2 regions of the Planococcus sp. TJ-301 genome follow, and region 2 is predicted to be linked to the other one. Evidence: riboswitches for the same ligand, from Rfam matches in the RefSeq annotation. Region 2 holds a riboswitch; the other holds the start of a gene.
What was found. Region 2 has a riboswitch for thiamine pyrophosphate ahead of thiT (energy-coupled thiamine transporter ThiT). Riboswitches for the same ligand answer to the same signal wherever they lie in the genome.
Positions count from the first base shown of each region.

Region 1 (12,044 bases), on a different contig from region 2:
TGTTCAGCCAAGCGGATTATGCTTCGATGGAAGGCTGGAACAGCTTCCTATGGGGCAGCCTGGATGGCTCGAGCACTCCCCTCCTGTATGTGGATGGCTTCAACTTCCCTGACAAAAAAGCGCGTTTCGCTTTGTCTGACTGGGTTGAGCCGGTTGTCTTCCCGGAGGAATATGATTTGCACATCAATAACGGACGCCTTTTGGAACATTTCCATGAAGGCAATATGACCAATAAATCTTCAGGCATTCAGTCAAAACTGCCTGAAACCTTTGTCGAAGTGTCGCCTGAACTGGCGGCTGAACGTGGACTGGAAGATGGTTCGACGGTCCGTCTGGTTTCGCCATACGGCGCGCTGAAACTGCCCGTGATTGTCACTGCCCGCGTCAAAGGCAACGAATTGTTCCTGCCGATGAACTCGGTCAAGAAAGAGACAGCGATCAACTTCCTGACAGGTCCCGCTGTCGATCAACGGACAAATACCCCTGCATACAAGCAGACCAAAGTTCGCATGGAAGTCTTGAAAGAACACGGCAAACGGCCATTGCCGCGCTCTAACCCGCGCGACAAAAAACGCAATCCCCAGTCCGGCATCGAAGTTGCACGGAAATGGGCGCGTGAAGGCTATGTGCATTTGACCGATCAAAAAGTAGAAAGGTGATGTCCTATGGCGAGTCCGATCACTCACTTGAAGAAAAAACAGTTGAGCCCAGATGAAATTCGGCACAACAAGCTAAAAGAGCTTGAGTCCCTGCTTGCAGAACAAGACCAGGCATTGAATAAATTGCTGCAAATCACCGGTGACTTGAATGACGCCGGCATCCTTGACGCTGCACTGGCAATGGTCAAAGCAAAAGAAGGCATCACTGAAATCGTCGTGCACCAAGCTACGCGTGAACCCGTCACCAACCTCATCAATAATATGATGAGTGCAGCTGGCGCACTTACGGCCATCGATCCCGCTACGACCGAGAAACTCGCCGCAAGCGTCGCAGTCGGCTTGAAAGAAGCCGAAGCGGAGCGCACAAGCGAAAAGAAAGTCGGTATTTTTCAGTTGATGAAATCGTTGAAAGATCCCGACATCAATCGTTCGATCAAATTCGGCTTGAATTTCCTAAAAGGCATGGGAAAAAGTTTAGGCAATAAATAATATAGACAAAAAGAGCTGCCGAGAATTTCTCGGCAGCTCTTTTTATGGATTTTCTATTATATAGAAGGAACTTGTTTTTTTTAGGGTCTATAGGAAGCTAAAATCATTGGGCTTTTTGATTGAAAAATTGTTCCCCTAAGCTGAAAACACTTATTTTTTTTACAATTAGCACCGCCAGCAATTTTCATGCAGAAGCAGAAAGTTAAATTTCATCTAATACAAATCCGTATAAATCCGCAAAGCATTCAAGATGAAAAGCAGAATCAGACTTTGGACAAAGGTGACAGCAATATCTTTTTTCAAAGAATTTCCTTCAAGAGAGCGATTAGAGATTCGTTGAAACAAGAAAAGGACCTCTCACCAAATCAGCAAACTCAAAAGAAATTCCCCAAAGTTGTTGTAAAGTGCCACATCCACCACTCCTCTTCGGCTTATAAAAGAACTCTAAGATCGATTAATCTAGCCTATAAAATGAAGAACGATCCGATACAACGCGATACCCAGCCCTAAAACACTCGCTTTCATTTTAGACGGGTGGTATTTTTCGCTGCGAAACAAATAAAAGAAAACCACCACAAATCCTAACGGAAACCAAAGCTGGAATTCCCCTTCATGTTAACTGCGAGAATAAATCGGAATAATATAAGTGCTTATTAGAAAATAAATGAAAATGGTAAAGCGCCTTGTTTCTAACCCTTTGCTCCACCGCATTAATAAGAAAATCGTAATTATTGCGATGATTATAATGTCCAAAGATGGCAGCATCAAAGTGCCGTCTCCAATTTCAAATTCCATTCAGCCACTCCTTCTTTTCAGATGGCAAATTCTGCACCACTTGGATTTTCGATCCTTTTTTTCATCATACCAAAAATACCCATTTCCTTATAGAAAAATTTTCCGACAAATTTAAGAGCACCTTGATTACAGGTGCTCTTACGGGTTTTATTTGTTGATTGTCAGGCCTGTTAAAAGGTTTTATGTGGCCGTCTAATTTGGAATATGCTGCTTAAAGCGGAGCAGCTTAGCAGTAACCACCTTTTCATATTCTGTTACACAGAGCGCACATCCAATGTTTTCGCCAGTTTAAGCTTTTTCGGTTCGATGTAGATATTCCGTTTATGCCAACGGAAATAAGGCACGTGCTCAAGGGTCGCAGGCACTTTCATCGTTTTGTTGAGCCCATAGACCGCGTATTGCTCTTCCGGGATGCGGCTGGCAATATGCAGCTGCCCTCCCCCTGTAAAAGCGATCAGCCCCGATGTGAACAAAGCGGCATGGTTTGCGCACAAAAGGATGCCGTTATGTGGATCCAGCCTTTCAGCATCGGTGCTGTCTTTCCATGGTTTGGCGTAGCTCGCGGTCAATGCTGCATCGATGGCGATTCCGCAGAGAGGGCATTCATTATGCCATAATTGCAAAAGGCTCCTGCTGAATTGCTTTTTGCTGCGCCGCACTTTTTCCTTTATTTCCATTTCCATCTCTGAAATCATGGTCATCAGTGGATTATGCGTGGATTTTTTCACTACTTCAATCGCCAATTCAAGCTGTTCTTCTTCGGGTGCAAAGAAATTCAGGCTGGTGATAAACTCCAGCAGCTTCATGGCGAGTTCTTCGTTGCATGGATATAAATAGCCTGAATTGCCGCTCGCATCTTCCTGGAAAGGCGAATATTTCAATGGCAGCAAAGGCTGGATTGCATCGAAATGATCTCGGATAGCGAGCGGAAAATCCAATTCGTGGTAGACTGCTTCCGCAATGAAAGCTTCTTCTGTCCCCCCGGGGATTATGCCGTTTTTGCAGCCTTGGGTAATTAGGCTGATCGCAACGATATGCCCTTTTACGTAATGGAAAACATGATCTCTCTCTTTCAATTCCTGCATCCTTTTCCAAGAATGCGGCACCATCCCGGACTTATCGATGCGCGGCGTCCAGAGGATTCCACCGTTCCGTTCTTCATGATACGTTTCTCCCTGCATGACGATAAAGCTGTTCATAATGGCCCCCCAGTGATTCTTGATTCTCTTGTTTACCTAGCTTTTTCTAGTTTAACTCAATTCTTTTATTTCTGCCCGATCCTTGTACGCTTCTTGCAGTTTTATACCTAAGTTGAAATTCTATTCCGGTATATTTTGTCCCATAAGAAAATAAAGGATATACTTGAATACGTGTTAACTATAAGAAGAGGTGAGATTTATGAGAAGCGGAAATCCGAGTTTAAAAAATGAATCGTTTACGAAACATAGTGGTGTCGGTACCGGGGGGACAATGACCATTCAAGGCACGGTCAACAGAACATTGATTTTACTGTTATTGCTGCTGGCCACTTTCGTCTTTTCCTGGAACTTGTTCCTAAGCAATCCGGAAAGCGCAGTGCTATTGATGCTTGTCGGCGCTATCGGCGGCCTTATTGTCGCTTTGGTCACTATCTTTGTACCAAAAGTATCGCCGTATACAGCCCCTTTATACGCGTTGCTGGAAGGGCTATTTGTCGGGGCGATATCGGCCCAATACGAAGTCCAATACGGCGGCATCGTCTTCCAAGCGGTGCTATTGACCATCGGTGTGTTGTTGAGTTTATTGCTCGCTTATAAGTCGGGGTTCATCAAAGTGACCCAAAATTTCCGGCTGGGCGTTGTTGCAGCTACGGGCGGCATTTTCATCGTCTACCTTATCTCATTTATCGGAGGGTTTTTCGGTTTTGAAATTCCCCATTTGCACGAAGCGACGCCTCTTGGCATTGCCATCAGCGTGGTCATCGTCATTATCGCTGCATTGAATCTGGTGCTGGATTTCGACTTTATCGAGACTGCAGCCAATAAAGGAGTGCCGAAATATTATGAATGGTACGGCGCATTCGGTTTGCTGGTTACCTTAATTTGGCTGTACCTTGAAATTCTGCGCTTGCTGTCAAAATTGCGCAGCAGGTAATCTTCCAAACGTCCTTCGGGGCGGTTTTTTTTTGCAAAAAAAATTGCGGCTCCGGTAAATTCAGGAGCCGCGGCTTTCAGTTATTGGGTGTTATTTTTTGTTTGAGTTTACATTGTAAAAGAATTTCGCTGTAATCGACCCATCGCTGTTTTCGGCGATATCGGTTACGTGAATTCCTGAATCAGCAGGTGTAGCATTATTGCCTTTCCAGAAATAATACGATCCCGAATGGACATTGCTTGAAACAGGTGTGATTTCATCGCCTGTTTTAAAGAAGTCGGCAGCATCTCCACGGTTTTCGTTCTTTTCCAAATCGTATTTGCCATCCGCTTGCAGGACGGACAATCCATAATGGGTCACTTTTGTACCGTCAGCAGCTATTTGGAACTGGTTGTACTGATAGCGCTTGTTCATCCAGTTTTCTACATTGTTCGGGCGGAATCCGGCAGTTTGGTAAAGATTGATGACATTTTCATCAACATGCCATGCCAACAATCCATGTGCATCTTCGCCTTGGCGGATCAAACCTTGGTTAAATCCTTTTTGCTGCACGTTTTCGAATAAGAAGTATTCGGTTCCATTTGAACCCGGAACTTCCATTTTGACGATGCCGTTGTCAGATGCTGCTTCGTTGATCGGCGGCAACGTAATCGTCTGTGCGGCGCCTGGCGCTACCTCTACTGGATCTGCCCAACCAAGGAAAACTTTAGAGAACGGGTCAAATAGCGTCGGTGAATTTCCTGAATAAGCTGCCGCATTTGGATAGCGCATCCATGATCCACCAGCCATCATGGAGTAATTGCCTACACCTTCTGATGAGTAGACAGTATCATAGAAATCCGGCAATCCGAGAGCATGGCCAAATTCATGGGCGTAAACCCCTGGCTGTGCCGGGAATGGCCCAGTTGCAAGTTTGCTGTCGTATGAGTCTGTAGCGGCGTCATAGCCCGCCACGTTGCCTCCGATTCCAGGCTGGATGTTATAGTTGTCTACAAGCACTCCGTCATACGTCATATCTTCTTTGACGGTTTTATCGATCCAGGCCCCTTGGTCCATGCCTGCATAGACATCTGCCGGCTTCCCAGTTTCATAGTATTTGCCATAGTACAGCGCGCTCAGCAAGCTCCATTTATGCGACCAGAACTGTGCCGGGTCACTGCTGAATTCAGCACCTGTGCCTTCATGGACCACGAAAATGTTTGGCACTTCACCGTCCACTGCGTATTTAGAAAAGTCAATTTCGCTGTCAGCCGCTGCCAATAAATCACGGACAAATTCACCCGTATGCGCATCGCCATTTGCGTTGCCCAGAACGTACTTGCCGTTTTCAGCATACGTCCCTTCTTGATCCAAATAATAAGAAGCTCCTTTTGGCAATTCTACCCAAGCAAAATCCGTATTTTCTTTGCGGACAAGATTCACTTTTCCGTTGCTCGACTCTTTATAAACATTTTGCATCGTCCGGTCAGTCGGTACTTTCACTCCGTTATATTCTGCGTATTGCTTGAATTGCTCCAATTCATACGGATTGTATTCATCACCGAATATCAAATCTTCGTAATAACCTGCAGGCACTTGCCCCGGCATATCACCGATCGGCTCATCGCCTTCCTTATATTTCGCCAGAAGCACAAGAACTGGTACGTCACCTTCTGTTTGGTTATAAGCAACGTGGTTGTCGCCGGGTGCTTGGAACTTCTCCCCTTTGTTCACTAACTTTTCTGCTGGATCTGCTTTTGACAGATCAATGCCAAGCTCTTTAGCTTTTTCAGACAGTTCTGGAGAAGCTCCGACATGATGGGCTAAGCTCAGTTCACTTTGGTGGCTGACCCTTTCGGCAGTTGAGCCATTGGAATTCACTCCAGCAAAAACTGCGCCGCCGACTAAAGCAAGTGTTAAAGCTGATGTAGACAAGACTTTTAACATTGTTCGACCCCCTAAACGTTTTATGGTACTGGTAAATTGTATAAATAATTCAGTATATTTGGAATAGGTAGTATGTATCTATTGTAAATTAATAACATAGCTCTTTTTGCGTGTTTTATTCGGAACCCGAAGCAATATCGCATTCAGCATTCTTGGAGCCTTCCATTTGCCGGAAATTCTTCACTTCGCCAAAGAAAAAAGCTGCTCCAAAGGCCATTTAATGGCCGTTGGAGCAGCTTTGCTATTATTCATTAATCCGCTAGATGTTCATCAGCCCGGTCCATCAAGATGTACTCGAATGAACCGTCCAATTGATACCCGCCGTTTGTTTCGTTGATCGTGATTTGTGTTTCAAGTTCAGTTAATAATGTATTCAAGTTTTCCATCACCGGTTCCAGCGCATGCTTCGACGCTCCTCCGATAACATGGCTATCCAGGAAATAGTCTTTCAAGCATACTGGGGTTACTGCTTTCAGCTGGTGCGCATTCAACAGCAGATGGCGCAATACATGTGCTTGAGGCGCAGCCAATGCCTCCTTGATGCCGTTAAAGTGGAGCTCTGTTCCTGTATCTCCAAAAAATAGCATTAGGGTATCTTTAGGCGCTGAGCTGCACGTCTCTATGCATTCATCGATTGAACAATATTCGGTGCCGTCCAATGTCGTCATGCGGTACGCTTGGGATTTCAATATGCCTTCGTTATAGCTGAGTTGAGTGAAAAAATCGGCAAAAATCGGATTGCCCGATCCTTCGTTCTGCCCATTCTCTGAACCGATGACCAAGGTCTGGCATGCAGTATGCAGCGAGCAATTCGACAAGTACAAGACCACTCGATTAATTTGTTCCGTGCTGAGCAAGAACGCCCCATCGCTGTAACTCTTCTGAAAATCCAACGCCTTCTGGAAATGGCCGATAGATTCGCTGAATTTTTTTTGCAGATAAGCCAGGCAGCCTAATCTATAAGAAACAATCGGATTTTTCCGATCGTAGCTTTGCACTCTTTTCAAAACTTTTTCAGCTTTTACACGTTCTTGTGTGGTGCTTCCATGGACGCTGGAACTATAGCGCAGCAAATAACACACCAATTTTTTCTTTATATATGTATAATAATCGAGGTAGTCGTTATCGTCTTTGCTAAGAATCGACAAATGCGTATGCATCGCATCATAAATCTCGATTTTCGTGTAATTCAACAACCCTTTTCTGCTTTCTTCGCTCAAATGCAGCTCTTGTTCAATTTCTTCTAGTTCATCCAGACTTATATCACGATATCGCATGTTCTTCCTCCCAATAAATAAAACACTCTAAAATGTAGGGGTTCATTAATAAAAAAATATAAAAATCTTATAGTATAACAATAATATTGCACTAGACAAGGAATAAATAAGATAATTTTTACATTTATAACAAACTTGCAGTATTTTTATGATACCAATCATTGGCATGATAAACAATACATCTCATCAAATATATATTAAAAAATCTTTCCATCCCCTCTTTACTTCTTCAGAACCTTCCGCTAAACTGAACCCATCGGGAAAACCCGGCACAAAAAAACTGCATACCGTTTTCTGCACTAGGGGTGCTTAATTTTAGCTGAGATGCAAGCGCAAGCTTCGATCCCTTATAACTCGATCAGGTTAGGACCTGCGTGAGGAAGTGTGGCGCATTTCTGACCCAATCCTTTCTGGATTTCATACATGAAATTGTGGCTGCATCTTCGCGGATGCGGCCTTTTTTGTGTATATTTTTAAGGAGGATTTTTTATATGGAACCATTTCAATGCGGCACCAGCCCGATTGTCGGATTTCGCTTTTCTTTGCATCCGATGGCCGGGGATTTCATCCAAGTCATCAAAGGGGCGTTGCGGGAAACCGATACCTCAAATGTCTGGATGCACACCGACGATGTTTCGACCGTCATCCGCGGCAGGCAGCTCCACGTCTTCAATACGGCAAAGTCGATAGCGCTCCATGCTGGTAAGACGGGCGTGCATGTCGCCATGTCAGGCACGTTTTCTCTCGGCTGCCCAGGGGATTCTGCCGGAGACGCCTATTTGGACAAAGAAGATACTTTGTTGAACATCGACACGTCGAAGCAATATGTATCTTCGCAATTTGCGCTTTATCCCATGAACACTCCAGATTATATGGAAATCATCTACCGGGAAGTCGAACGTGCGAAAGAGCGTGGCGTCTTTAATGACTCCATGCATTATGCGAGCGGCATCCATGGCGATATCCATGATGTATTCGCTTTTTACGAAGAAGCGTTTACCAATGCGCGCTCTACCGAAAACGCACACCTAGTGATGACAGTCGCTTTGAGCATAAACAGCCCTTCTCACGGAGGTGGCAGCGGTGCTTAAAGATTGGAAATTGAAAGAAATCGTCTTGATGTCACTGTTCGGCGTTGTCTTTGGCATCGTTTATCTCTTATTTATCCACTTCGGCAATATTTGGGCGGGCATTATCGGACCGATCGCGTATGAATGGATGTTCGGCATCTGGTTTATCGTATCCATCATTTCGATGTACATTATTCGCAAACCTGGGGCTGCCGTTCTGCCTGAAACATTGGCGGCGTTAATAGAAGTCCTTCTTGGCAATGCGGTCGGACCACGTCTCATCTTGTCAGGGCTCATTCAAGGTCTTGGTGCAGAAGCAGCATTTGCGGTCACGCGTTACAGGCATTTCAACTTGGCAGTATTGATGCTTGCCGGCGCAGGATCTGCTGTGTTCAGTTTCGTCTATGGCTATTTCATATCGGGGTATGCAGCACTCGATCCGTCATTTGTCGCTTTGATGTTCACATTGCGTGTCTTGAGCGGCATGGTGATTGCAGGAATCGGCGGCAAATATATTGCCGATGGTCTCCTCGCAACTGGTTCGCTGCGCGGTTATGCAATTTCCCGCAGCAGCAAAGGTGATGCGGGTGCCTGAGGAAGTTATTCGATTAAATGATCTGTCATTCCGCTTCCCGGATTGCGGTAAAACGGTATTGAACAATGTATCAGCTGTTATCCATCAGGGAGAACGCATCATCGTTTGCGGGCCGAGCGGCTGCGGCAAAAGTACGTTAATGTATTTGCTGAACCGCCTTTATCCGCTCAATTGCGATGGCATCGTCAGCGGAGAAATCAAGTTGTTCGGAGAAAATGCGGAGGATTACGCCCCTGGAGAAATCAATCGCCGGATTGCTACAGTGTTTCAGGATCCCAACTCTCAATTCTGCATGCCGACAGTCGAAGAGGAATTGGCATTTACGCTGGAGAACCTTCATATTCCTTTCGCTGACATGGAAAAGCAGATTGCGGACATCCTAGATTTGACGTCTTTAACCAAGTGGAGACATTCCAAAATCCATAGCTTATCCGGCGGCATGAAACAGCGTGTCGCTGTCGCTTGCGCGTTGATCATGGATCCGGAAGTGCTCTTGCTAGACGAACCATTATCCCATCTTGATCCTTTGACTGCGCGCGATTTCGTCCGCTGGCTCGACGGATTACAGCAACATCGACACCTGACAATCATTGCTGTCGAACATAGGCTGGCAAACTGGGAAGCTTTCTTCGATCGAGAAATCAGGCTCGACAAAGACGGCCGGTTAATCGCGGATGGTCCGCCGGTGGCAGTCCCGGCCCTACAATTTCCTTCGCGGCTTTATAAGAAATTGGCAGAAGAAGCACTTTCCGTTCATCATTTGGCAGTAGAAATCAATGGCAAAACACGTCTCTTCCCCCTGTCATTCTCATTAAAACTCGGCGAAGTGGTGGTTGTCGCAGGTCCGAACGGCAGCGGGAAAACAACGCTTTTAAAAGCATTATGCGGCATTCACCAGCCGGTAGGCACCTTACAGGCTATTTCCCGGGCAGGCTATGTGCCTCAATCTCCCGAGTTCATGTTTTTGACGCAGAGCGTCACTCAGGAATTGGCGTATTCGGGAATCTCTTCGCTGCAGGAAATCAAACTTCTGTTGGAGCGGCTAAATCTCACTGCAATCGCGGATTCGCATCCATTTTCGGTGAGCCACGGCCAAAAACGGCGTGTTGCGATTGGCGCAATGCTTGCAGACAAGCGGCAAATTCTGCTTATGGATGAACCGACAGCCGGACAAGACGCCGAGTCGCTTAAGGAATTATATGATTTAATCCGGCAGCGGGCTGCAGAAGGGACAGCATTTTTAATCGTCACGCACGACATGACATTCGCTTTGGCGGTCGCTGATTCCTTGCTGCTGCTGAAAGATGGGTCGATGACCGGCAAGTATTCCGCGGCGGACTTATGGAAGCGGAATGACTTGCTGTTGGCGCATCATTTATTGCCTCCGGAAGGAACTTCAATCAATGAAGCATCTTTTGAATGACATGAACCCTTCATTTAAATTCGGCATTGTTACTTTGTCGATGATCGTGATGGCTTTCTTTTTCAACCCTTGGACTCCGTTAATATTTTGCGGCGGCATTGTATTATTACAAATCGTATTCAGCCGTACGAATTGGAAATTGTGGTTGGTTTGCATGCTGCCTTTTACACTTGGCTCATTCGGCTACTTATGGACCACCCTCGTTTTTGGCCGGTCTTCTAGTGGAACGATTATTTGGTCATCCGGTTTTTTTGACATCACCGATCAACAACTAAATTTGGCATTGTCCCTTTCCTTGAGGGTGCTGGCGTTTTCCGTGCTGTCTCTCATGTTCGCTTTCACTACTGCGCCTGTAAATTTTGTCATGAGTCTTATGCAGCAAATGAAGTTATCACCTAAATTGGCTTACAGCGTTCTGGTGGGCTACCATTTCCTGCCGCTTATAAAAGATGAATTCATGCAGATAAAGCAGGTTCATGAAATGAGAAATTTTTCAAAGGAAAATAGCAGATGGCACCGCCTCACTTCGATTTCCCGTATGCTTATTCCGACCCTTGCCGGTTCTGTCAGGAAAGCCGAAAGCGCCGCTTTTGCTATGGAAGCCCGCGGTTTTACCGGTGAAGCACGCACATCTTATTTTCGCCCGATAACGATAAAACCGAGTGATTATTGGTTCTCACTTCTTTTTGTCGCCCTTTTGGCTGCAAGTTGCATCTTCGGCGCTTTACTGAATAAATAAGTAAGTCAGCGGCTTGCATGTTGCAGGCCGCTTTTCAGTTTTTTCTTGTAGACGTTCTAGGTTTTTTAAAATTACCTTATGTAGTTATATACATTTACAATTTTCAAAGATTTTCTATATGTTTTTTGCTTTCTTCTATGATTTAAAACTGTTTGTTCGGATTTTTGCATTTATGGGTATAGATAACAAAACCCGTTTTGGAGGTGTCTTTGATGCACGAAATCCAATTGCTCGATGAAAAAGACGACCGAGTCTACCTTATTTATATGACTAACCGCCAAGACTCCTTTAAATTGTTCGAACGTGATATGTCCCAGATGATGGAGCGCGCCTCTGTTGAGATTTCAATTGGCTATACTAATTTATGGGCCATGAAGCGCATTGGCATTATTGAAAAAGAAAAAGTCTGTTACTTCCCTGACAACGAGCTGCTGATTGAGCCAGCCTTTTTTCTGCAACATTCAAAAATGGAAGTTTACATAATTTTTTTATTCGTTAAGTACAATCCTTCCGCTCCTTTTATGTTTTCTAAGCGCATGAACATGGAGCCATACAAGCGTTTCGAGGATGCCGCGGAGGCTGGCAGCCGACTGATCGAATTGATGGAAAACACCTATCCAGGCCGACAATTCAAAGTGTTATGCGCAAAATTGCTTTACGACATCCCTTGGCATTAAATAAACCGAAAAGCCGACAGCGAGAACTTCTCGCTGTCGGCTTTTTTCCCCTTACATTCATTCCAAGCGCGGGCTGCGCAGCACTGCTTTGTCATAGGCCAATTGAAAACCACTGCGTCTGACGTTGCGCGCTGAAGATGTCCCTGGTTTTGTTGTAACTGTGGCGTGTGTGCATCCTGCTGCTTTCGCATACCGAAGACGCTCTTCGATCAGCAAAGCCTGATAGCCTTTACCCCTTTTGGCAGGCAGCGTCGCGGTCAT
Region 1 covers NZ_JBZDOH010000001.1:586,008-598,051, forward strand. Annotated here, with positions in the region: gene fdhF (formate dehydrogenase subunit alpha) at 1-659, shown strand, start outside; gene AC4EHJ_RS02970 (helical membrane plugin domain-containing protein) at 666-1,148, shown strand; gene AC4EHJ_RS02975 (HNH endonuclease) at 2,198-3,142, opposite strand; gene AC4EHJ_RS02980 (Bax inhibitor-1/YccA family protein) at 3,342-4,076, shown strand; gene AC4EHJ_RS02985 (M6 family metalloprotease domain-containing protein) at 4,167-6,002, opposite strand; gene AC4EHJ_RS02990 (hypothetical protein) at 6,254-7,279, opposite strand; TPP riboswitch at 7,571-7,677, shown strand; gene AC4EHJ_RS02995 (YkoF family thiamine/hydroxymethylpyrimidine-binding protein) at 7,771-8,370, shown strand; gene AC4EHJ_RS03000 (ECF transporter S component) at 8,363-8,944, shown strand; gene AC4EHJ_RS03005 (ABC transporter ATP-binding protein) at 8,931-10,367, shown strand; gene AC4EHJ_RS03010 (energy-coupling factor transporter transmembrane component T family protein) at 10,348-11,106, shown strand; gene AC4EHJ_RS03015 (hypothetical protein) at 11,319-11,783, shown strand; gene AC4EHJ_RS03020 (GNAT family N-acetyltransferase) at 11,841-12,044, opposite strand, start outside.
Region 1: it holds a riboswitch for thiamine pyrophosphate, as region 2 does, so the genes downstream of both, AC4EHJ_RS02995 (YkoF family thiamine/hydroxymethylpyrimidine-binding protein) here and thiT (energy-coupled thiamine transporter ThiT) in region 2, are expected to answer to the same signal.

Region 2 (12,044 bases):
AGCAAAGCATATTGGTAATGGTCTTCCCATTCGCCATTGATATACAAAAATTCTTTAAGCAGGCCTTCGCGCTGAAAACGTGATTTTTCAAGTACTCGCACCGATCCAGCATTCCGCGGCGAGACGTACGCCTCAATACGATGAAGCCGCAACTCTTCAAAGCCGAATGTCAGCACAAGCCCGACCGCTTCAGTAGCGATGCCTTTGCCCGTTGTGGCCTCGTCAATCGAGTATCCGACGAGGGCACTCAGGAACGGCAACCGCTTAATGCCGTAGATGGAAATGTGGCCAACCATTTTATTGGTCGACAATTCAAAAATACCAAAACTGTACTCCCGGTTTTCCCGTGACTGGTAAATGGATTCCCGGATTTTCTCACGCTGCGCCATGGCTGTGAAATAGCTGTCCGGATGGCGCGGTTCGTAAATTGCCCAGTATTCACGGTTGCGCAACAGCAACTGAACAATTTCATCCGCGTCTTCTACTGCCAAGGTCCGGATATAACAAGTGCGTCCCTCGAATGTCAGCTTCATATCAATCCACAGATGAAGTCAGAGCGTTGAAATCCTCAGCGTCCTTCACGCACAGGGCAATCCCTTTTTCCCAGAATGCCGGCTGCGTAATATCCTCGCCAAGGTGTTTCAACGCCAGGTCTTCAGCGGTCATAATTGCCGTATCCCGGAGCAATGCCATATATTTCTCTTCGAAATCCGCTCCTTCATCCAGCGCTTTTGCATAAATGCTCAACGAGAACAAATAGCCGAACGTGTACGGAAAGTTATAGAACGGCACATACGTAATATAGAAATGCAGCTTCGATGCCCAGAAATGCGGATGGGTCGATTTTAATCCGCCGGCAAACCCTTCTTTTTGCGCTTCTTCCATCAAGCTATTCAATCGGCTCGCTGGAACAACGCCTTTTTTGCGTTCTTCATAAAAGCGCGTTTCAAACAAGAATCTGGAATGGATGTTCATGAAAAACGCGACACTGCGCTGGACTTTATCTTCCAGCAAAGCGATTTTTTCTTCTTTTGACTGTGCATTTTTAACAGCCGCGTCCGCGACAATCATCTCAGCAAACGTTGAAGCCGTCTCAGCGACGTTCATTGCGTAAGAACGGTTTAACGGGTGCACTGGCCGGAGCGCGTGTGTATGGAAAGCGTGTCCCAGTTCATGGGCAAGCGTAGCCACGTTTGACATCGAACCGCTGTAGGTCATGAAGATTCGAGACTCTTCAGTCATTGGCAGTCCGGTACAAAATCCGCCTGGCCGTTTGTTCGGGCGGTCTTCCGCTTCGATCCACCCCTGTTCAAACGCTTTTAAAGCGAACTTTTGCAGTTCAGGACCGAAATTTCCAAAATGCTCTAGAATGAAATCTGCGCCTTCCTGATATGTGAATTGGTGCGTACTGGCCGTTACCGGCGCATCAACGTCGTACCAGTCAAGCCCATCTTTGCCGAGCAGTTCGGCTTTTCGGTCTAAGTATTCGACGAATGGCTGCTTGTGATCTGCAATCGCTCCCCACATCGCATCCAGCGTCTCTTGCTTCATGCGGTTCATATGAAGCGGCTCTTGAAGGACATTGTCCCAGCCTCTCTTTTTATAAACTTCCAGACGGAAACCGGCAATTGAATTCAATGCTTTCGCAAAAAAGTCTTCTTTTTCCGTCCATGCCTGTTCGAGTTTGTCATACGATTCTTGGCGCACAGCCGGATTTTGGTGGGAACTCAGATTATTGGCTTGGCCAACCGACAAGATTTTCTCTTGTCCATCGACTGTCATCGTAATTTTGATGTCACCCACGAGCATGTCGTATAATTGGCTCCAGCCGTGGTAGCCGTCTATGCTCAGCGCCGTGATGAGGTTCTCCTCTTTTTCGGAAAGCAGCATATTCGCTTCTTCCAGCCACTCGTTCAAGACGAAGCTGAATTCATGAAGCTCTTCTGTTTCCAGCAGCTGCGTCCAGACGCTTGCTTCTGTTTTCGTCAATTCTTTTTGAATTTTCTGCAACGCGGATTGGAACTGCGCCGACAATGCCGCAGACTCACTCTGCAGGATGGCCGCTTTTTTATCTTCAGTATTCTGTGCCATCAGACAGCCGATAAAAGCGCCCGATTGGCGGAGCTGCTGCATGAGTGATTTCACATCATCTAATAATGCAGCAATCCGCCCTGCCTCTGCTGCTGAAGAAGGCACTTCGAATTGCTTTGCCGTAGTTTCAAATCGCTTTAATTCCGCTTCTGCTTCGTTGATATGTGATCGCAATTCCGCTGAATCGCTGCCGTCCGGAAAAAGCACATCCAAATCCCAGACTTCTGGAAATTTCACCGTCATCATTTTTCCCCCTGGTAAACTAAATTTTCTAAAAACACTTATTAGTATACCATTATTATTCAGTTGGCAAAGGATCTGTTCAAGTAGAACCCACTGGAAATTTGTGCGAAAAAGTGTCCGAAGATTTCACAAAGCACTTGTTTTATTGATTTTTTTGGAAATTCCGTTTGTTGTACGAAACGCAGGCAGTTATACTTATGTGAGAGGAGGGATCTCTTATGGTTCGAATATTGCTGATGACACTGGCATTCTTAGCTGTCGTCATACTTAATGCCTTGGCGAATATTCTGCCGCTGAATGGACAGAACACCGGAGATATTTCCAATCGGCTGCCCGTCCTGTTTACGCCTGCCGGCTATGTATTTTCCATTTGGTCCGTTATTTACATCTTGCTGGCTGCCTGGATCATCGGTTTTTGGGTGCGCTGGAAAAAGGGCGAGCTGCCTTCATATAAAGTCACATTATTTTTCACATTAAGCGCCGCCTTTAACATCATTTGGCTGCTGCTCTGGCATTATGAGTTTTTCGCGTGGACGATTGTTGTAATGATCGGCTACCTGATTTCACTCATTGCGCTGTATCTGCAGTACAGCAACGAGGACCGGTCATGGACCGGGCGCCTGCCGATATCCATCAATTTGGGCTGGATCAGCGTCGCCACCATCGCCAACGTCAGCTACGTGCTCACTTACTATAATTGGGGCGGCTGGGGCCTCAGCGACCAGCTATGGGTTGTCATCATGCTGACAGTCGGAACCGCTCTCGCGCTCCATATACGCTTCCACCATTACGACATTCCTTATGCTTCGGTTTTCATCTGGGCATTCATCGGCATCGCTGTAAAACATGGCACCGATGAACTCCTAGTGACGACGGCTTCGCTGTTTCTGAGCGGCGTCATTTTCACAGGTATCTTATTGATCAAAAAACGGCCATTAACAAGGGCTTGATAAGAACAAGCATCACAAACCCGTATGGAATTTATTCCGTGCGGGTTTTGTTTTTGTGGATTCGATTCATTTAGAAGTTATTAAAAATTCTCTGACGCCTTTTCATTTCGCTTCAGCGCACTTTCATGTCTCGAAGCTAGCGAAGCGATGCAGGAGCAGTATGTTTACCCTCGCCGCCTTCCGCTTCATTCAAAGGTATTTCTTAATAGAGAATCATTTCTTTTATCAAAAAACATGAAAGATATGCTCGCTGAAGTTTCCAGCAAATCTCAAGATATGGAGCAAAACACCTCCGACTCCCGCGGGGCTGTATTGCGGAATATCTTTCTTAGATTTATTTGAAACCCAGGATTTTTTACTTTTTAATCATAGAAAAACGCACCGGGATAAAATCCGGTGCGTTTTTGGCATTCAGTCTAATTTAGTGAGCAAAATCGGCTCGCCTTTTGTCACCAGTACAGTGTGTTCAATCTGCGCCACCAACGACTGGTCAGGCGTGATGAAAGTCCAGCCATCCCCTGATTCGATAATGTGTTCGGCTTTCTGTGAAATGAACGGCTCCACTGCCAGGACCATACCTTCTTTCAGGATGGTTTTTTCCCACGCGTCGTAATAATTCAAGATATGCTGAGGAGCTTCATGAAGCGATTTTCCTATGCCGTGCCCTGTCAGGTTCTTGATGACGAATAGGCCCTGCTGCTTCGCTTCGCGCTCGACCGCTTTGCCGATCTGGTTCAGCTTCGCGCCGGCCTTGACTTTCGTCATCGCAAAATCAAATGCGGACGCAGCCACTTCGCACAGTTTCTCTTTTTCAGCGTGGCCTTCGCCCACCACAAAAGAGATGCCTGTGTCGGAAAAATAACCTTCCAAAGAACCCGATACGTCGATGTTGACCATATCGCCTTCTTTGATGACGCGGCTGCCAGGAATGCCGTGGGCAACTTCCTCGTTGACGCTGATGCACGTGAATCCCGGGAAATCATATTCCGATTTCGGGCCGGACACGCCGCCTAGTTCGTCGAACAGGCGGCCGCCCAGTTCGTCGATTTCTTTCGTCGTCACTCCTGGTTTTGTCGCCGCCTTCATCGCCTCGCGTATTTCGGCTACCATACGGCCGGCTTTTTTCAGCATTTCTATATCTTGTTCAGTAGTAGCAATCATTGAATAACCCTTCTTTCAAATTGTCTATGAAAAATTATACCATAAGAAAAGAGGACTATCACAACAATAGTCCCCCCTTTTATTATTGATTTGCGTGTACCAGTTTCGGAGCGGCAGCGAACAGCGCCGAACAGACAAATGCTGCCAACAGGAATACTGGAATCATATAAGTCGCGTTATAGACTGCTGAATAGACAAGCACATTGCCTTCCGCAAACATGCCGAAGAACAAGATGCCTGTCACCACATGCATGGCATATCGCAATAACGAGCCGAGCAGCACTCCGGCTATGATAGCTGACACCATCTGTCCAGTGCGTTTTTTTTCAGCCGCTCTCAAATATCTTCCGCGCATAATTCCTGCCAAGCCAACGACGCCATAAGCCGCCAGGTAATCCAGGATGACCTGCAGCACGACATAGCCGAAAGACAGCGGCGTCACGGAGACCGTACCCGTCACTATTTGCAGCAGCCCGACCAGCACGCCCGTCAATACACCAGCAAGGACGCCTCTGCGGAAAGCCATCAGGACGATTGGAATCATCACCAGGCTGACAGAGCCCCCTTGCGGCATTTTGAACGCGATAAAGTCGAGCACAAAGCCCAACGCACCGAAAATCGCGATTTCCATCATTAAAATCACTCGTAAATTTCTCATAGCTTCCTCCTTATGTGTTGTGCACATCACCAGAAGGGCCGCGAATCAAAACCATATAAAAGCGGCGCCAGGATAGATCCTGGCGCCGCGTAAGGGCAGGTTTCCATCCACATCCCTGCGCAAGTGTTAACTTACAGGTTCAAAGGGTAAGAACAGAACGTTCACTCTCAGCAAATAGCTCCCCTTGTGGTGTATACAATTATTATCTTACACTTGTATTGTACACAAGCGCATTCTTGAATGCAAACCTGTTTCAAGCAGCGTCAGCAGGGTAACAGGTATATAGCGAGAAATTCAAGAAAGGTGGTGGAGGCAGCAGGAACAACTGCTGCTGAAAATATTATGATCGAGCTTTTGAAAGAACTGATTAAGATCCAAAGCGATACGAAAGAAGGGGCAAATGAAGCGCTCGAATATTGTGCGGGATGGCTCGAGAAGAATGGCCAGGACGTAAAGGTCCACGATAACAACGGCTATAAGATGTTGACAGCCATCAAAGGCCAAGGCACGGAAACCCTCATCTGGAATGGCCACGTCGATGTTGTGCCGGGGCATCCGGAACAATATGTGCCTATTGAAAAAGCCGGACGCATTTACGGACGTGGGTCTGCGGACATGAAAGCGGGAGTCGCCGCCATGATGCAGGCATTCGTCGAATTGGACGCCTCTAAATTGAACCGGATCGTGCAGCTTCATATTGTTACAGATGAAGAAATCGGTGGGCGCAACACGTCGAAATGGCTCGTTGAACAAGGCTATACCGGAGACTTTGTCATTTGCGGCGAACCTACTGGATTGAAAATCGGGCTGCAGTCAAAAGGGATTCTGCGCATGGATCTGACGTTCAAAGGCAAACCAGCGCATGGCAGCCGTCCTTGGGAAGGAATCAATGCCATTGAATCCGCGATGAAATTCCATGCAGGAATGTCCGACCTGCCGTTCCGCAAAGAGTCGACGGAATATTACGAGCAGCCGTCAGTAAATCTCCCGATTATCAAAGCCGGCGACCGTTATAACGTTGTGCCGGAAATCTGTGAAATGTCCTACGATATCCGTTTCATGCCGGGCCAGGACAAAGAGGAAATCGTCCGCCAAATGAAAGAATTGGCAGAGCGGCTCAATCTAGACATGGAATATAAAGCTAGTGGCTCGACGCCGGCATTGACGACCACAAAAGAAAACCGCTCCATCCAGTCCCTGGAAAAAGCGATTTCAGATACAACAGGCGAGACCCCTGTGTTGTTTGGGCAGCACGGCGCAGCTGACACCCGCTATTATGCGGAGGTCAATGGCGGCGAAGGGGCAATCGAGTTCGGTCCGACCGGAGATGACTGGCATGGCAACGCGGAATATGTAGAAGTCCAAAGCGTCCATCAGTACAAAGACATCTTGTTGGCCCTCGCCCTATCACCTGTATATGTTTAAAGCAGACACCTTTTGGGAATACTATACTAACTTACTCATGACAGGAGAGATTTAAATGGCATTAGGACGTTTATTGAAAACTGCGATAAAATTTGCACCCATCGCTTACCCGATTATCCGCAAAGCTATGAACAAAAAAAAAGCCAGCAACGCGGGCCAATATAAAACACCACAATCAAAACGATAAGATAAAAAGAGCTGCAGCGATTCTCGCTGCAGCTCTTTTTCCTCTTTAACTATAAGGGATGGCTTCTTTTAGCGCCAATAGTCCGGCGGCATTGTGCCGGGACGGATTCACGGCCGCTGAGCTTCCTTCCAATTCACCAGAAGACTCTTCATCTTGCTGAGCCTGGATTTCTTCAAAAGAAACCGGAGCCGCGGCAGGCACTTCCCAGTCTTCCACTGTCCACCCTTTTTGGTAGACATCGAAAAAGGCGTTTGCCATTGTCTGGTAGCCGCTTAAATTCGGGTGTACATCCGCTGCGTTTGGAACTTGGTCGACTCCATCTTTGCCGAATCCATCAGCCACAGGGACAAACAGCGCTCCATTTTTTTGCGCGGTTGTTTCCAGGATTTCATTAAGCCGGTCGAGCTGCAAAGCAGTCCCCGCCTTCTGGGAGTCCCGGGCATGCGGATAGGCAAAATAATAGCCCATTACATAGACGTCCGCATCCGGAGCGCGCTGTTCGAGCTCTGCAAGAATTTTTTCCAAATTCGCTCGTGCGCCATTCAACGCAAAGTCCACTTGGATCTGCCCGAACGATAATGACCCTTCCGCAGGGTCAGCCGACACCAGCCTGAGCAGGTCATTTGCGCCTGCTGATACCGTAATGATGTTAGCATTCTTCAATACATCTTGGGCTTCTTCGGAAGTTACCCGGTCAAGAACATCATGAGTCGTAAAACCCGGAAAAGCTAATTCTTTCGTATAAAAAGCGACGGGTTGCTGCCGCGCCAATTCTTTTGCAATCATGTCTGAATAGCCTGCATCAATTGCAGAATTCGGAGTTTGGCCTGCTGCTAAGGAGTCGCCAATTGCTACATATTTTGCAGGGGTACGGACTGCCGCGTGTGAAGTTGCGGCGCCGCTCACCCATAACATAAATACCAGCATTATCATCAAGCTCTTCTTCACATTATCCACCTCTTAAAATGCCCAGTTTCCATTACGGAAAACCGGTTCGCTCGTACCATCTTCATAGAGTCCGTCAATATCCATCTCAGCGCTGCCGATCATAAAGTCCTCATGGACGATTGACGTGTTCAACCCGATCGATTGGAGTTGGGTCCGTTCTAAGTCACGCGCCCCTTCGAAACATGTCGGGTAGGAATCGCCGATCGCCAAATGGTTCGAAGCATTTTCATCAAACAATGTATTAAAAAACAAGATGCCTGAATCAGAAATCGGTGAATGATGCGGCACCAAAGCCACTTCGCCAAGATATGCCGATCCCTCGTCCGAACAGATCATTTCGTCCAATAATTCCTGTCCTTGCTCCGCTGTCGCTTTGACAATTTTCCCTTTGGCGAATTCAAGCGTGAAACCGTCGATGATATTGCCTTGGTAAACCAGGGGTTTTGTATTCGTAACCACACCTTCGACTCCGTATTTCAACGGCACAGTATAAACTTCCTCCGTCGGCATATTGGCAATGAACGGATTGCCCTGCGGTGTTTTTGCAGCGCCCGTCATCCATATATGTTTGTCCGGCAACGCAATCGTCAAATCTGTGCCAGGTGCCCGGTAATGCAGCTTGCTGAACTTTTTGCTATTTAATTGCGAAGCACGCTCTTCAAGCAAACCGATATGCTGTTTCCATTGGTCCACAGCATCGCTTTCGCCAATCCGCACTGTTTTGAAAATCGCTTCCCATAAAGCCTCTTGTTGTCTTTCCTCATCAAGTTCCGGAAAAACTTTCTTCGCCCAACCTTTGGACGGGATGGCAACGATCGACCAGGCAATCTTATCCGTCCCCACCGCTTGGCGGTAGCGCTCTAATGCTTTGCCTGCGGATTTCTGTGAATCGGATAGCCGCTTGGCCGGAATGCCTGTCAGCAAATCCGGGTCTTCAGCATCTATCCACAAGAACGATCCCCCAGTATCGATAATTTCATCGCGCTGCATGACGGACCAGTGCGGATATTCATTGAACGCTTCGTCTGGAGCCATTTCGAAATGGATTCTTGTCTGAAGCGGATCTGTGTAATTAACATGGACGCGCTTCGCACCCGCTTCATATGCTTTCGCCACTACTAGCCGCGTGAATTCGACCGTATCAATCGTCGTATTGATCATGACGAGCTGGCCTTTTTGAACATTCAAGCCGACTTGGACAGTCAGTTCAGCATACTGCTCCAGATTTTGTTGGAAAGTCATCTTTTACTCCCCTTTTCAGAAATTGTTTTGCTGCTTCCTTCTATCAGACGGCCTCCGTGAAGGATCTTCTGGACCGGTTTTGACGGTAGCTCTTTGGTAAATTTTTTATAATGGCGTTCATCTGCATAAGCAAGCAGCGTGAGGACTTCCCCATCTGCTCCGGCGCGGCCGGTTCTGCCGGAACGGTGTTGGTATTGCTGGATCGTCTGCGGTACGTCAACGTGAATGACATGTGTCACTTGATCGATATCAAGGCCGCGTGCAGCCACCTCTGTTGCAATCAACACAGATACTTCACCCTTGCGGAATTGGTCAAGCGCATTTTTACGCTCATCTTTTTTCATTTCCGAATGCAGCGCCACGATTTTCGCATCGCGGTATTTCAATTTGTTTTCTTTCATAAGCAATTGGTCCAAGTTATTGACGAACGCCAACGCTTTGACGTTTTCAAGATTGGAAATCTTGCGCAGCATTTCGGTTTTTTCCCGTTCGTCCACTTTGATGAACGAATGCGTCACTTTGCCTTGCATCGGCATATCTTCGGCTTTCACCTTGAGGCGTGTCGGATGCTGCATCATACGGTCAGCTACGAGCTCCACTTCTTCAGTGATCGTTGCTGATACCAACACGAGCTGGCGGCCATGCTGTGTTTTTTCAATCAAGTCTTTCATGATATTGCGGTGTTCACGCGCCATCAGCTGATCGCCTTCATCAAGCACGAGCATGCGGATTTCATGCATTTTCAATTTCTTGTTTTTGACCAATTCGTTCAAACGCCCTGGCGTACCGACAACTATCGATGGCTTTTTCTTCAGTTTTTCCAGCTGGCGCTGCATATTTGCTCCGCCAATCAATTGAGTAACTGTAATATCCGTGCCTTCAGTCCATTCGCGCACCACATTGACGATTTGCATCGACAACTCCTGTGACGGGGCGATAATCATGGCTTGGATTGAGGGCTTTTCAGGGTTAATGCGTTGCAGGATCGGCAATAAATAAGCCAATGTTTTTCCTGTGCCTGTTGGAGATTCCGCGACGATGTCATTTCCTGCGAGCATTTCCGGAATCATCTGTTCCTGGATCGGCATCGCCGTTTCATATCCTGCTTTTTTCCATTTTTCTTGCCAAATCGGGCTTAACTGTTCTATAAAATTCATGTCCTATTCCACCTTCTCTTCGATGCCTCTAGTGTAACATATCCGGCGCCGCTACGCCTTTTTCAAACGAAAAAGCTGCCTCCAAAAAAAGAAGGCAGCCCAGGTATTTCATTGTGATTCCGCAACTTCTGTGCGCTTGTAAACTTCTTCTTTTTCCGCTTCTTCGACTGGGCGGACCGGTTTTTTGATAAACAGCGCCAATAATAATGCGGCTATTGCGATGAACGTCGATATTTCAAATGCGTAGTTGATCCCTTCAAGAAGCGCTGAATTCATAATGCCCTCAGGCGCTGTCCCGCTAGCCGCCAATTCCTGCGCCACCGATTCGGTCCGCATATTCATCAACGTGATAAGGAACGCGGATCCAATGGCACCTGATACCTGCTGCAATGTATTATTGATGGCAGTGCCGTGCGGATAGGACTTGATCGGCAGTGTATTGAGCCCGTTCGTCATAACGGGCATCATGACCATTGAAATTCCGAACATGCGAAACGTATAAATTGCCATGATTTGCAGAAAGCTTGTTTCCATCGATAATTGACTGAAAAGGAACGTTGTGATGACGACAATCGCCAGCCCAGGAACCGCTAATACTTTTGCGCCGAAGCGGTCGAATAGCCGTCCGGTGATCGGCGACATGATCCCCATCAGCAAAGCCCCTGGCAGCATCAGCAGGCCGGACTCAATTGGTGATATCCCTTTGATGGTCTGGACATAGATCGGCATCAAAATCATGCCGGAAAACATCGACATCGCCAGTGCAATTGATATAACGGAAGACAACGCGAACATTGGATATTTATAGATGCGTACTTGCAGCAAAGGTTTGTCCAGTTTCAGCTGGCGCCAGATAAAGATTGCCAGTGCCAACAGCCCTACTGAAATCGTTCCATAGACTGCCGGGGTTTGCCATCCCATCGAGCCGGCCGAACTGAAGCCGTATAAAACGCCGCCGAATCCGATGCTGGATAAAATCACAGATGCTTTATCCAGCGTGATTTCGCGGTCTTGGAATGTCAGGTTTTTCAGTTTCACTGTGCCGAGCGCTAGAGAAATCAAAGCAATCGGCAAGACGATCCAAAAAAGTACACGCCACGAATAATGTTCCACGATAAAGCCGGAAAGCGTCGGACCGATTGCCGGTGCCACAACCATGACCAATCCGAAGAATCCCATCGCTGACCCTCTTTTTTCAACTGGAAAAGCAGCTAGCATTACATTCATTAAAAGCGGCATCATTAAAGCCGATCCCGACGCCTGGATCATCCGGCCAGTAAGCAAAACGCCGAATGTTGGCGACAATGCCGCAATCAATGTTCCTATAGAAAACAAAGACATCGCTACGATGAATATAGCGCGGTTTGAATAGCGCTGGATGAAATATGCGCTAGCAGGTATCAAGATGCCGTTCACTAGCATATAACCGGTGACCAGCCATTGTACTGTAGATGCATCTTCAATATTCAAATCCACCATAATGGAAGGCAGGGCGACATTCAATAAGGTTTGGGTGAAGATAGCCACAAATGCTCCGGTAAAAAGGATGGCTATTATGCCATAAGGCGGTTTTTTCTGTTCTGTCATTCTACTAATTCCTCCGTAAATTTCAGCTTTATTTTAATTCTCCAATGCTTCATTCCACCATTTTATACCGACAGTATAATTTTATCAACTAAAATAGACTAGCAGTCTAAAAAATTGATTTGGAAAGGTTTTCAAGCTATGATAAAGCTGAAGTTAAGTTGAAGTAGTAGTTTATAATCTTCGATATTCCGCAAAACAGCTGCGAAGGTATTGATCCAAGAATCGGGAAAATACCTTTGCGACGAAGTGCGTAGCACTGCAACGCACTTTAATGTCTTGAAGCTAGCGCAGCGATGAAGAAGCAGAAAGTTCTTAGCAATGAGACGAGTGGTCTCCTCGGCTAATGGCGAGAGCCAAGGAGGTGCCAGTAACTTTCGGCAACTCCTTAGCGACGA
Region 2 covers NZ_JBZDOH010000005.1:39,132-51,175, reverse strand. Annotated here, with positions in the region: gene AC4EHJ_RS16040 (GNAT family N-acetyltransferase) at 1-533, opposite strand, end outside; gene AC4EHJ_RS16035 (M3 family oligoendopeptidase) at 535-2,337, opposite strand; gene AC4EHJ_RS16030 (TspO/MBR family protein) at 2,553-3,284, shown strand; gene map (type I methionyl aminopeptidase) at 3,696-4,445, opposite strand; gene thiT (energy-coupled thiamine transporter ThiT) at 4,528-5,103, opposite strand; TPP riboswitch at 5,199-5,298, opposite strand; gene AC4EHJ_RS16015 (M20 family metallopeptidase) at 5,446-6,528, shown strand; gene AC4EHJ_RS16010 (hypothetical protein) at 6,584-6,715, shown strand; gene AC4EHJ_RS16005 (SGNH/GDSL hydrolase family protein) at 6,761-7,663, opposite strand; gene AC4EHJ_RS16000 (aminopeptidase) at 7,676-8,905, opposite strand; gene AC4EHJ_RS15995 (DEAD/DEAH box helicase) at 8,902-10,062, opposite strand; gene AC4EHJ_RS15990 (MDR family MFS transporter) at 10,171-11,649, opposite strand.